Regions from separate parts of the Candidatus Accumulibacter cognatus genome, predicted to be linked through region 2. Evidence: riboswitches for the same ligand, from Rfam matches in the RefSeq annotation. Region 2 holds a riboswitch; each other region holds the start of a gene.
The links. Region 2 has a riboswitch for cyclic di-GMP ahead of AW06_RS13705 (methyl-accepting chemotaxis protein). Riboswitches for the same ligand answer to the same signal wherever they lie in the genome.
Positions count from the first base shown of each region.

Region 1 (4,565 bases), on a different contig from region 2:
GCTCCGGGGGGTCCGCGCCTTGATCTTCAGCCGGTGCATCGCGCCATCACTACGCCTTGAGCGCAGGCCGCGATGTGCCTGATTGTCCTCGCCTGGCAGGCGCACCCCGACTATCCGCTGGTCGTCGCCGCCAACCGCGACGAGTTCTTCGCCCGCCCTGCAGCGCCCGCCGCTTTCTGGCAGGAAGCCCCGCAGGTGCTCGCCGGGCGTGACCTCGAGGCCGGCGGTACCTGGCTGGGCGTCAGTCGTGCGCAACGTTTCGCCGCCCTGACCAACTATCGTGAGGGCGGCAAACAGGACCCCGCTGCACGCTCGCGTGGTGCACTGGTGGCCGATTTCCTGACCGGCAACGCCAGTCCGGCGGCGTACCTGGCCGGGATCTCGGCCGCCGCCGCCGACTACAACGGCTTCAACCTGTTCGTTGGCGACGACCAGTGCCTGGGCTATTTCAGCAACCGTGGTGACGACCAGCCGCGCTGGCTGGAGCCTGGCCTCTACGGCCTCTCCAACCACCTCATCGACACGCCCTGGCCGAAGCTGGCCAGCGCCAAGGCGACCTTTGCTGCGGCCCTGTCAGGACTGCCGGCGTCGGCGCCGTTCTTCACGCTGCTCGCCGACCAGGAGATCGTCCCCGATGCCCACCTGCCCGAAACCGGCGTGCCGCTCGAATGGGAGCGTATCCTCTCGGCGGTCTTCGTTCGCTCCGAAAACTACGGCACGCGCGCCTCGACGCTGCTCAGCAGGCACCGCGACGGGCAGACCACGCTGATCGAGCGAAGTTTCGATGTCGACGCCCGGGTCACCGGCGAGGTCTGCGAGCGCTTTCAGTCCTCTAGGATATCGACCGGCGTGTAGGGCGGCACCAGATCGAACAGTTCGACAATGTCGGCGTTGCGCATGCGAATGCAGCCGATCGATCCGGGGCAGCCCATCGGCGTCGTATCCGGGCTGCCGTGGATATAGACGTAACGGCGCATGGTATCGACCCGGCCCAACCGATTTCGACCGGGTTCGCATCCGGATAACCAGAGGATGCGCGTGAGAATCCAGTCTCGCTGCGGAAATCGTTCGGCAAGTTCCTTGCCATAGATCTCGCCAGTCGGCCGGCGGGCGGAAAAAACGGTGTTCACAGCTTCGCCGGTACCAATCTTGGCGCGGATCAGGTGCCTGCCGCGCGGCGTGCAGAAACTGCCCGACACTTCCCCCGGACCATTTTTTGCGGTGGACACCGGATAGCAACGCAGCACCTGTCCGGAGTCGTCGGAGAGGGTCAACGTCTGTCTTCTGATGGAGATCTCGATGTGCATGCTCACTCGCGGCTACGCCGTGCTGCAAAAAACCCGGACAGCAACTGCCCGCATTCGTCGGCCAGGACGCCGCCGACGACCGCTGTGTGATGGTTGAGGCGCGGTACTGCAAAGAGGTCGACGACACTGCCATGCACACCGGTCTTGGGATCGCGCGCACCGTAGATCAGCCGGGCAATGCGTGCCTGCAGCACCGCGCCGCCACACATCGCGCAAGGTTCAAGCGTCACGAACAGCTCGCAGCCGGGCAAACGGTAGTTGTGCAGATTGCGCGCGGCGTCGCGCAGGGCGGCGATTTCGGCGTGCGCCGTTGGATCGTTTTCGCCGATCGGCGAATTGAAACCGCGTCCGACGATCACCCCATCACGAACCACCAGCGCGCCAACCGGGACTTCGCCGAGGCATTCGGCGGCTCGCGCCAGGGAAATCGCCTCGCGCATGAAAAATTCGTCGTTCATCGATGGCATTCTACTGCAGCACAGAGGCAGGCTGCTGAGAATGCCTCGATCTGAAACCGACGACATCCCCTGACGAAAGGCGAGCATTGGTACCCAGCGACCGCTGAACGTACTGCTGCGACCCCTTCACCGCTCGCCAATCCATTCGATCAGAGAACCGCAGTGTTCGTATGCAGGCTCTCTTGATTCAGCATCAGCTCCTGAGCCACTTGCGCAGCATGTGGTCGAAAACGATGAAAAGAATCATGCAGGCCATGAGAGCGAAGCTGGCGTTGGCAAACCCGTCGAAAAACTGGGGCGAGGCAACGGGCGATGCTTCCTTGATCGAGTAATGATACGACGCGCCCGCAGCCGACAGACTACGTTCTGCCACCTGTCCGTAGGCTTCCTGGATATTCGCCGCCGCCAGTTTCATGGTCTCGGTTCCGCCAGGAGTTTCGATCGTCGCGATATAGGTTTTCATGGTTTCCTCAGACTCTCAACGCATACCATACATGGCATCAGAAGTGGTCAGTGTTGTTGCGCCATACAGTCGGCATCAATTCAACAAGGCCGTTGCTGCCCTCTCTTACGAGAGCCATGTTTCAGCTGTGGGAAGGAAACCAAGTACCCGCACGAATGTGCCTGGAGCGAGGTAACCCAGCCACCCTCCTGTCATTCCAGGTTAGGGTCTGCAGCTTTGCGTCCGGAGCTTTCACCCCGTTTGCCATTTGTCTCGTGAAGCCATTATATGTCTGGACCGCAAACCTGCCGTGAAAATTCTCACGCACGCACGCAGGTAATTACTTGCTCAACAAGCCCATTCGTCCAGGGCCAACACGATGCCACCTTCCCCGAGCGCCTGTTCACCTACAACTACCGGCTCTACGACCGCTATCGTCGCCCGGTCGCCAGCCTGGCCGTGCTGGCCGATGACCGCGAAAGCTGGAAACCCACCCACTACGGCTACCAACTGTACGGCCGCGAGGTCGGCATCCACTTCCCAACGGTCCAGATCCTGGACTACGCCCGCCAGATCGAAGCCTTGCTGGAAGATCCCAATCCCTTCGCCCTGGTCACTGCTGCGCACCTGTTCACCCGCAGAACGAGGGGGTGACCTGGAACAGCGGTACGCGGCAAAATGGCAACTGGCCAAGCTGCTCTACGAACGCCACTGGGACAAGCAGCGCATCATCGATCTGTTCGGCGTCATCGACTGGCTGATGCGATTGCCGAACGAATTGGAGCAACGACTTCTGCAAGAAGTCTACACACGGGAAAGGAACGTCACCATGCCCTACATCACTTCTGCCGAACGCTTTGGAATTGAAAAAGGACGACAGCAGGGACTGCAGCAGGGGCTGCAGCAGGGCGAAGTCGCCCTGCTGCAGCGCCAACTCTCGCGCCGGTTTGGTCCCCTGCCTGACGCTGTCCGCGACCGACTGACCAGCGCAAGCATCGATCAATTGGAAATCTGGGCGATCAGGGTACTGGATGCCGAATCGTTGAACGAAGTCTTCGATCAGCGAGAGTAGCCCGTAGCCCGGATGGAATGACAGTGAATCGAAACTGGGGAATACCGCATCTCAAACCACCCTGCAACTCGTCAGCGGTTCCGCCTGACGAAGGAAGACGGGGGGATCATGAAATTTTATCAATGCGTTATTTCAAGACCTCGCTGCCTGCTCTCGCTGCCGAACATCTACCACGGAAAAAGCACATGACCACGGTTCAGATCACATTACCCGACCAACTTTCACAGGAAGCCCAGCGCGCTGGGCTGCTGTCGTCGACCCAACTGGAACGTTGGTTGCGCGAGCAACTCAAGATCCAGCGCATCGATGAATGGTTTGCGACAATGGACCGCATGGCATCCAGGAGCGAGCCGATCGTGCTGAAAGCCCCGGTAGGGGCGGGAAGAGAACATTGCACGGAGTTTAAAAATCCGACAGCCGGAATCAGAATGCTCGGGGGCTGCCATTCAAGTGGAGTAGGTTGGGCTGAGGTACGAAGCCCAACAGCCAAGATGGTTACCCTGGATCGTTGGGCTTCGTACCTCAGCCCAACCTACGGTCTACGGGCTTTTGCCGCCCGTTCCGCTCGGCACGGGGAAGTCCCTTTCATTCGTCATTAGCACTCATCATGGTGTTGCGCGGGCTATTTTCGGCACTATTGCTTGTCACAAGCCTATTGGCTTTCATTTTCGGAACGTATATCGCGCTCAATACAGAGTCTCCTCCAATCATGCGGCGTCTTCATCACACTGCATTGGTTGAGGAAGCATCTGCTTTCGTAAACCACCATGCCGCTCATCATGGCCGCATGCCCACGACCAAAGAATTCGAATCATGGGCTATTCGCAGATGGGGAGAAGATTTCTACTTCAGTTACTCCAGCCCTTCAGACGCTTCTCAAACGAATTACACGTTTGAATTTCTGGAGGGCGATTGCAGGGTTAAGTGGAGGCTTGACCTACCCGGCATGGTTGAGGTCTCGGCAGCCGACTACTTTCTTGCGGGAAGTCAGCTATCCGACCTGCTCCTATTCTTCGGCATTGGCTTAGCAACACTTCTGGTTGCCGTAGTGCTTGTGTTATAGGCGGAAGTGGGTCACACACACGGGGTCTTGAAATCACGCATGCGTGATTTCAAGACCCCAGCAGTGCGTTTCCGGGTGCCAATCCACAGACTTCTCCGGTGGCGGAAATACCGCTGGAAGCCCGGCCAGAGCTGGAAATCGGGCTGCGGCGCAGGTGCAAGAAGATCGAACACCTGGGGTCTGCGCGCTCGCGGCTCTGCGGTCAACCGCTGCTGCAGGCGGC
Region 1 covers NZ_JDST02000051.1:2,408-6,972, reverse strand. Annotated here, with positions in the region: gene AW06_RS09995 (folate-binding protein YgfZ) at 1-60, shown strand, start outside; gene AW06_RS09990 (NRDE family protein) at 73-855, shown strand; gene AW06_RS09985 (L,D-transpeptidase) at 825-1,307, opposite strand; gene tadA (tRNA adenosine(34) deaminase TadA) at 1,310-1,765, opposite strand; gene AW06_RS09975 (hypothetical protein) at 1,959-2,228, opposite strand; cyclic di-GMP riboswitch class I at 2,396-2,483, opposite strand; gene AW06_RS20350 (hypothetical protein) at 2,496-2,861, shown strand; gene AW06_RS09970 (DUF4351 domain-containing protein) at 3,037-3,279, shown strand; gene AW06_RS09965 (hypothetical protein) at 3,402-3,878, shown strand.
Region 1: linked by a shared signal. The riboswitch ahead of AW06_RS09975 (hypothetical protein) and the one ahead of AW06_RS13705 (methyl-accepting chemotaxis protein) in region 2 are both predicted to bind cyclic di-GMP.

Region 2 (4,565 bases):
GGGCCACTTCAAAGCCCAGATAGCAGATCTCGGGGTCTGCGGCGGCAAACTCCGGTACGGCATCGACAACCGTTTCAACATGCAGCAGCTTGCCGTACTGGGAGAGGTAATTGATGAAGGCCAGTGGGTCCATGCCGTCCTGCAATACCTGCCTGCCCGGGCGAAGCGAGATATGCCAGTGATCCGGGCCCATCGCGCCACCGCCGCCAGCACTGGTCGCGGCCCCGGAGGAATGCGGTTCGGCTGCGGGCGTTGCCATGACGGCGCCGTTGCCAGTTCCGAGAACGGCCTGCAGGCGCGACAGCAATTGGTCGCTACGGGCGACCGGAACCTCGGTGTTCTCGGCGATCGCGGCAATCAGGTTGGCGATGTGGTCCTGGCAGGCGAGCAGCAGACTGATCAGATCGCTGTCGAATTGCAGTTTGCCGTTGCGCAGGCGATCGAGGACATTCTCGACGACGTGTGCGAAACGCACCACCTCGTCAAGACCGAACAGGCCGCCAGAGCCCTTGATGGTATGCGCGCAGCGAAAAAGGGCGTTCAGGTCGTCTTCCAGGCTGCTGCCGTCCTCTGCACGCAGCAGGATTGCCTCCATCTCGGCGAGGAGTTCCCTGGCCTCTTCCATGAAGGTTCCGAGTGCCTGCGCGAGGTCTTTGGCGGCGTCGTTCATGGCATGTTCCTCGCCGATTCCGTCGCCGAAATGAACAGGGGATCACCCAGCATGCCGCCGAGATTGGCCAGATCGATCAGGCGCAGAACGCACGGCGGATGATTGACGAAGCGCACGTGCTTGCCCGGATTGCGTTTGGCGATCAGCATCAGTTGCAGACCGGCCGTATCGATCTCGGCAATGCCGCCCAGATCGATCTCGATTTCGTCGATACCGTGCATGACCTCCGCCAGTTCGGCCTTGATTCCGGCGACTTCATAGATGGTCAGTTCTCCGTCCAGAGTCAGCCGTGCCGTTTTCCCGCTGCGCTCGATAACCAGGCTCATCGCCACTTCACATCATCAACAGTCTGGAAACCGCCGCCAGCATCTGCTGAGGCTGGAAAGGCTTGACCACCCAGGCCTTGGCACCGGCCTCCTGGCCGGCCTTCTTCTTCTCCTCATTGCCTTCAGTGGTCAACATGATCACCGGAACGAAGCGATAGGCGGCGTTCTTTTTCATTTCCCGGACAAAGGTGATGCCATCCATGTTGGGCATATTGACATCGCTGATCACCAGATGCACCTTCTGCCCCATCAGTTTGGCCAGCGCGTCCTTGCCATCGCAGGCCTCGATCACCTCAAAACCGCCGCCCTTGAGCGCCATGCTGACGACCTGCCGCATCGAAGCGGAATCGTCGACGACCAGGATGGTCTTGCCCATGTCGATCTCCCATTGTCCAGGTTAGAAAAAGGTGATTTCACTCGCCGCCACCTGTCCCTGTGCAGCCGGGTGTCGCGTGTCGTGCTGTTCGAGCGTGGTATAGGTTTGTTCGAGTTCAGCAACCCATTTCTGCACGTCGAAAGGTTCCGGTGTCTGGCCGCATGCGATGCGTGCCTCTTCCGCACGTGTGCGCGCCAGAAGACGCTCGATATCCTGGCAAACCGCGCTCAGAATCTGGCTCATACGATCCTGGAATTGCAGATGCACGAGTACCGCTTCGACCTTTTCGCGGACGCTCTGACTGCCTTCTGCCATGTGCTGCGACGAATCGCTGAGTCCTTGCACGACGCTGCGGAATCGTTCCAGTACGGCGACCATGGTCGCGTCCGAACTGGCCATCAGTGACTCGTTCTGGCGTGACATTTGGCCGGCGGAAAGCAGCGCTGACCCGGTCGCCGCGTTGACCGTCTCGACCTTATCCCCGATCTGCTTGGCAAGCGATCCCGACTGGTCCGAGAGCTTGCGCACCTCATCGGCAACGACGGCAAAACCACGCCCGGTCTCACCGGCCCGCGCTGCTTCGATCGCCGCGTTGAGCGCCAGCAGATTGGTCTGTTTGGCGATCTCGGCAACTCCGCTGGCCATGCGCTTGAGATCGGCGCTCACTTCCGCCAGGTTCTCGAATTCACGGAGCATCGGCTTCTGGGCGTCGAAAGCGTCCTTGAGACGGTCAAGCATCGAAGCCAATTCGCTACGTGCCCGTTCGATCACCGCGACCACGCCAGCCGCTGCTTCACGGTCGCGGGTATCGAGCATGACGCCCAACTGGTTCAGAATGGCCGCGAAGTCACTGGTCAATGCGTTGCCCGCGTTCTCGGTTTGTCGGCGTGCGATCGCGATATGCTCGGCCCAGCGTACCAGTGAAGCGGCAGCCACCTGATGCAGGCTCTTCGTATAGGGGGTGATGGCCGGCTGCGCCGCCTCGGTCCGGACGTGTTTGGCGGCAGACTGGTCGACAGCGATCCGGATCGCACGACGCTCCCAATAAGAGGCGCCCGCGGCAAGCACCAGCAGAGCCAGTGTCCACACAAGAGCGACGGCCAGCGGCATCTCACTCTTCCAGACCAGCAGACCGCCGGCAACGGCGGCAATAAACAGCGGGGCAGGGCCGACAGGAAGCATCTTTGATGATCGGTCTTGCATGAGATCCTCCCGTTCTTGCATGAGATCCTCCCGTGAGTGATTTAAGCACTAGGCAACGGCGGATCGGAGCAGATGCCGGAACAGGCGTTCCGGCATAGGGCAACCCAGCCACCCTCCCGGACTTCAGGTTAGGGCCTGCAGCTTTGCGTCCGGGACTTTCGTCCCGTTTGCCATTCAACTCATGTGAACATACATGAACCAACAAGCAAACTATATGTATTTTGGCACACTTCCCTGGTACTCATCAGTCATTATATATCGATAGACCAAAACGCAGCGCAGACCAACGCATCGGCCGTCCAAAGGCTGACGGGCAACGAATGCCAGGGAACTGTCAGGCAACAAACTCATCAGACAAGGTGCCGCAGCCAACAGTTTCTGTTACGCTTCTGGCGCAAGAACTGGGGGTCTCAATCACCAACCTGGATGCGAGTGCCGTCATGCCACCATTACCGCAAAGTGCCATCGGCAACCTGGCCGACCTTGAGGAAGGACAGATCGCACTCTCGGGATTTGTCGTTCAGCATGATAACGGCTTGTACGTCCGGCGCGCGCGACTCGAATCGGCGACGGCTTTTGCTGATTTCGTTAACCGCGTGGTCGCCTCAGGCCTGTACTTTCGGGGACTGGATTACCCACAGTTCCTGGCCCTGCTTTATGACGATCTTATCGGTCGTCACGACGATGCCGACGAGGAAATTTTCCTGGCTGCCGACATCACAGCTTTCCGGGCAGAGCGCCAGGCGCTCTACAAGCCCTGCAAGATAACCCCTGGCGAAGCGTCCTATCTGTTCGAACCGCTGTATTGCGACGCGGAGGGTGATCTGGCCCTGATCGATCAGGGCAATCACCCTGCGCATTCTGCCAAGGGGCAGCAGTCGTCCGAGACACGCATCTACCTCGACATCGATGAATTCATCGCCGCGGCGTGGGCCAAGGGAGTGCGTTTCGGCATCGACGTCGCAGCCGTGTGTGAAGGCATCGAACTCGACAAACCGGAACAGCGGGTGGTCGCTCTCAACCGGCCATACGTCCCCGGCAAGGATGCCGAAATCGTCGAGTTGGCCCCTGGGCTGCACCGCAATAACGCACCGCGGCGGCTGTTTGGTGATCGGGTCGATCTGCGACAGTTCGAAACGCGTTACCCACAGGTCGCTGCCGGCCTGCGTCTGGTGAAAAAAATCCCGCGCCAGGCTGGGATGGATGGGCGCGACATTACTGGCATTGCGCTGCCGGCATCACTGCCCAAGGATTTCGATCTGCAGACGCTGGCCGGTCCCGGCACCCATGTCATCCGGGAAAAGGACGGCGAATACCTGCTGGCGTCGGTCTGCGGCTTTCTCAATATCGATCTGCGCAGCAATCAGTTCTCTGTGACCGACAAGATCATCAGCCATGAAGGCGTGAGTTTACGCACGACCGGCGACCTCTTGCTGACCGGCGAGGAGTATGAACAACATGGCGAGATTCAGGAGAAACGCATCGTCCGGTGCCGCAGCATCACCGCTTACGCCGATGTCTTCGGGAACATCATTTCCAGCGGCGGTCGCGTCTGTCTGAAACGGAATCTGATCGGTGGGAGCGCCAGCAATGATCATGGGGACATCATCGTCGAAGGACGCGCCTCCGGATCGACACTGATTGCGCAGAATGGCTGCATCAGGGTGCAGCACGTGGACAACTGTGTGATCCTGGGTCATCAGGTGGTCGTCGGGCAGGCGAGAAACTGCGATATTGTTGCCGACGAATTGACTGTCGAGGTCTCGGAAGCCTGTGCTCTGGCTGGCAGGAACCTCCACCTCGGTCTTGCCCGTTCCTACCGGGAACTCGAAAACGTATTGTTGGTGCTGTTCCCCGATCTGTCGTCTTATGAGGCACGGATCGCCACCCTGCAGCAGAAGCGTGCCCTGCTGGAGAAAGCGATGGCTGATTCCCGCGCCAAAATCGATGCCTTGCGTGGCGAGAAGGATGTGACCCGCTACCTGTTGGT
Region 2 covers NZ_JDST02000071.1:20,770-25,334, reverse strand. Annotated here, with positions in the region: gene AW06_RS13720 (chemotaxis protein CheA) at 1-670, opposite strand, end outside; gene AW06_RS13715 (STAS domain-containing protein) at 667-996, opposite strand; gene AW06_RS13710 (response regulator) at 1,004-1,372, opposite strand; gene AW06_RS13705 (methyl-accepting chemotaxis protein) at 1,394-2,554, opposite strand; cyclic di-GMP riboswitch class I at 2,671-2,757, opposite strand; gene AW06_RS13700 (flagellar assembly protein A) at 3,016-4,565, shown strand, end outside.

Region 3 (4,565 bases), on a different contig from region 2:
GCTGACCTTTCTCGCCGCGTATTCCGAAAGTCGATCGGCCGACCGATGCCTATCAGGCCGGGTGGGGGCCAGTCTCGTCGTGGCTTCGCTCTTCTGCCTGCTGTGGGTGACCCTGCCCTTCCTGCTCCTGCTCATCTGGCCGGCGTTCAGCAAGGCGCTTGGCCTGACCGAGTCCGCGCACCTGCTGCTGTTCATCGTGCTGGCGCCGCCGGTGACGTTGTTGGCGGCCTTCTCGGCGGGCTCCTTGCTGCTCGCGGTTTTTCATCAGCTTGGCGGCGAGATGTATCGCGAGTGGTGGGCACGCTGCAACGGCCGTCTGCTGCATACGACAGTTGTCTGGTTGGCGGCCAGCGGCATCACTTTCGGCACGCCCTTCCTATGGCACCTGTCGTGGGATTACTTGATGACGGCCGGGGGCATTGCCTGGCTGGCGACCACTGCGATGGGGGCCTTGTCGGCGACCAGCGCCCAGTGCAGCGGCACCGAACGCAAGCCGAACTGGCGCGAATGGCTGGCGCGAGCGGCGCCTTACGCATTCATCGTTGGCCTGCTCGGGCTGGTCGCGCTCGGCGTTCATTGGGCTGTCAAGAAGCTCGGTGCGCCGGTGGCGGCCGTCACGGCAGTGGCCGACCAGGCAACGCCAAGTGCCTCGCCGCAGACTGGCGAAGTATGCCCGGAAAAGAGCAGCGGCTGGAACCTGGCCTATCGGATCGTCGACCGCGAAACGGCAGCCCAGGTCGAGAGTCCTTCAGCGACCATCGACTGCTGGCTAGTGACGCCCTTTGCAGATTACGCCAATCTTTCTCTGCACAGGGCGCGCGCCATCACCGCCGGGCAATGGTTCACCGTATTCGCGCTGCTTTTCTGGGTGGTCATCATGCTTGCCTGGCGGCTGGACATCAACATCTTCTCGCTGCATTTCTTTTATCGCAACCGGCTCGCGCGCTGCTACCTCGGGGCATCCAACAGCAAACGCCGGCCCAACCTGTACACCGGCATGACCGACAAGGATTCGCCATTGCTCTGTGACTTGGCCGGGGTGCGGCCTTATCCGCTGATCAACTGTGCACTCAACATCACTCACGATCCGGTCGCAGGGGCCACCGACCGCCTGGGCTGGCAGGAACGCAAGGCGGCATCGTTCCTTTTCAGCCCACTCCACTGTGGCTACCGACTGGCGTTCGGCGAACGCGGCATCGACGCTTTCCAGAAGACCGACGATTTCGCCGTCAAGGCTGTCGGCAGGAAAGAACGTCTGCCACTGGCGATGGCCATTACGATTTCCGGCGCGGCGGCGAGCCCCAACTGGGGCTACCATACCAATGCCGCCACCGCTTTCCTGATGACCGTCTTCAACGCCCGGCTGGGCTGGTGGCTGCCGAATCCGCGCAAGCCGATATGCTGGTGCAAAGACTCCCGAAGCTTTAGCGGCCGAATGCTGCTTCTCGAGTTGCTTGGTCTGTCCTCCGACCGCAAGGATCTGGTCTACCTCAGCGACGGTGGCCATTTCGAGAACCTCGGACTCTATGAACTCGTCCGGCGGCGCTGTCGGGTAATCATCGCCTCCGACGCCTCTCAGGACGGCGACTATACCTTCGAGGATCTCGGCAACGCGGTCCGCAAGTGTCGAACAGACTTCGGAGTCGAGATCGACATCGACCCTCGCAGCATCATTCCCGATGCCAGCAGCGTGTCAGCCTGTCACTCTGCGATCGGTCTGATCCACTACCCGGAGACCGAGGAGCGCCCGGCCGCCGAAGGCCTGCTGTATTACATCAAGCCGTCGCTGACTGACGATGAATCGGTCGACCTGTTGCAGTACAAATCCCAGCACCAGGATTTTCCGCACGTGTCGACGCTCGATCAGTGGTTCGACGAATCGCAGTTCGAAAGCTATCGCAAGCTTGGACAGCACATCGCTCAAGGGCTGATCGCCGACGAGTTCCGCCCACTCCGGCACCACCCAGGAATCAAACCGTTGCGCGAGGCGCTTGGCAAACTGCGCTCGTAGCTGCTGGCCAGCTGGAGCGGCATTCCACCGAAATCAGAAACAGGCTTGAATTATTGAAATTTGAAGTGTATGCTAAGTCCCATAGTCTCACTGAAAAAGGCAAACCCGTCGAAAGGCGGGGACGCAAAGTCACCGATCTAACGGAAACAGCATGTTTCCCAGGATGGCGGGGCCGCCAGGCTAACGGAGACAGCTTCCGGACAAATTCCCCAGTCTTGGTCGCAGTCGATTCACCACCAGCCCGTCGGATCTCCAACTAGTTTCATCCCTGCCCAACGGTTGACCTTGTGCCAGCCCGCAGTTTTTGCGGCTACACCGTGCGTCTTTTTTGCGCTAGCGACAAGGAAAACCAGCGATGGCATTTCGATTCGACAAGGTAAGCAGCTCCCTCTGTGGCAATCGCTCGATTGCCGGTCCTGATTGTTTCCAGCAGCCTGTTGAAGTGCGGACACACGTGGCCCGGTTGCTGGGGCGACTGGGTGAAGTCGGTGGGCTCGCCGCCATCCACGCCACAATTTGCAAGGTTTCCACCCTCAAGTTGGGCGGCTTGCGTGCCGTTGATTCAAGCATACCCTTCGGCAGCTTGCCCTCATGCTTACCATTTAAGCAGCTCTGGCCAACAATATGAAAGCGAATTCCGGATTCACCCTGATCGAGGTGATGGTCGTCATCGTGATGATCAGCATTCTTGCGGCGATTGCCGTTCCAAATTACATCGATTATCTGACCAAGGGGCGCATTACCGAGGCGGTTGGTGCGCTCGCCAGTATGGAGGTCAGGATGCAACAGCATTTCCTCGATGAGCGAACCTATGTTGGGGCCTGTGTGGCCGGCACGGTGGCACCCTTGCCGGCCAATACCAGCAATTTCACGTTTACGTGCTCCGGTCTCGGCGCAGCGGCTTATCAGGTGGATGCCACCGGGAAGAGCAGCATGGCGGGCTTCCAATACCGGATTACAGCGGCTGGCAAAAGCACGGTTGCCTTGCCGAGTGGCTGGACTCTCCCGAGTCCGAATACCTGCTTTGCGCTGAATAAAGCCGGGGGGTGTTGAGCGATGTTGGGCCGTTCGCGTGGATTCACCATGGTAGAAGTTCTGGTGGTCATTACCATCCTGAGCGTTCTCCTGGCGTTTGGCGTGCCGGCTCTCAGTACCTATATGGGAAATGTCCGTCTGCGGACGGCTGCGGAAACGGTCCTTGCCGATCTGCAGAGGGCCCGCAGCGAAGCCATTCGCCTGAACAGCAATTCCGCGCCGTTCCTTCCCGCCGAGACGCCAGCTTCGATCGTGATCGCCAGCAGCGTGAACGACAGTAGCGGTGGGCATGATCTCGTGTTCACTCCGTTCGGTGGAACCACCCTGGCGTCTACCGCGGTGTACACCTTCACCAACCCGGCTGCCGGGGCCTGCCATGCGGATGGTGGCCCGATACGCTGCCTGAATGTTTTTATAACCACGGGTGGCGGGGCTCGCCTGTGCGACCCCGGCCTGACCGCAGCTCAAAAAGCAGCGGGTGATACGAGGGCATGTCCATGATGAAGACTCTTGAACGTTCTCAAGCCGGCAGCGTGTTGCTGGAGGCGCTGATCGGCATCCTGATCTTTTCTCTGGGTATCCTGTCGATGGTGGCGCTGGGAGCCACGGCAGTCAACGTGCAGGCCGATGCACAGTATCGCACCGAGGCGATGAATCTGGCCGAGCGAATCTTGAGCCAGATCTGGACCGGAGTCGACCGGACCCAGGAAACCATCAACGGAGTAGTCATGTCCGTGGTGAGCGCAAGCTCCCTCAACAACTACCAGCACTTCAGCAATGGGGACAACTGCGTTTTCACCGGGTCGGCTTCGACCATGCCGGCGGTTGTTGACTGGGTCGCCACCTTGATGCCTACCGACAAGCCTTCCCCGCTGCCCGGCTCCACCGCGGGAAGACAGCAAATCAAGGTGGTTCCTGCGAACAATAACCAGGTCAGCATCACGATTTGCTGGCAGACACCTTCGGATAACAAGGTGCGCCACTACACCCTGGTGAGCTATGTCAACTGACTCCCCGCTGCGACGCATTCTGGCGCAAGAGATTGCGCCGATGCGTTTTGGCAGGGGCTTCACCCTGACCGAGGTACTGGTCGGCGTGGCGATCGGATTGATTGGCATCATCGCCATGTTCCATGTCCTGTCGACGTGGGACAAAACGAAGCGGACGACCGCGGCCGGGAGCGATGCACAGATTGCCGGGGCGGTGGGGTTTTTCCGCCTGGAGCGCGATGTCAAGCAGGGGGGCATGGGCTTTGGCATGGCCAAGAGTCCGGTGATGGGTTGTAACGTTTCCACAGTCGTTAATGAAACGGCCACGACGACGGCACGGGCTGCATTCACGTTCCCATTGGTGCCCGTCAGGATCATTCAGGGGGCAAGTGGTGCGCCCGACGGCTTACAGGTGTTTTATGGAAATTCTGCCTTCTTCACCGCCGAGCAACCCTTCAAGGCCTCCACCAGCACCAGCAAGAAAACCGAGTCGCGAAATGGTTTCAAGGTAGGGGACGTGATCGTCGTTT
Region 3 covers NZ_JDST02000024.1:21,823-26,387, reverse strand. Annotated here, with positions in the region: gene AW06_RS19960 (patatin-like phospholipase family protein) at 1-2,011, shown strand, start outside; cyclic di-GMP riboswitch class I at 2,100-2,191, shown strand; gene AW06_RS05435 (type IV pilin protein) at 2,636-3,064, shown strand; gene AW06_RS19955 (prepilin-type N-terminal cleavage/methylation domain-containing protein) at 3,068-3,547, shown strand; gene AW06_RS19950 (hypothetical protein) at 3,544-4,056, shown strand; gene AW06_RS05420 (PilW family protein) at 4,046-4,565, shown strand, end outside.
Region 3: linked by a shared signal. The riboswitch ahead of AW06_RS05435 (type IV pilin protein) and the one ahead of AW06_RS13705 (methyl-accepting chemotaxis protein) in region 2 are both predicted to bind cyclic di-GMP.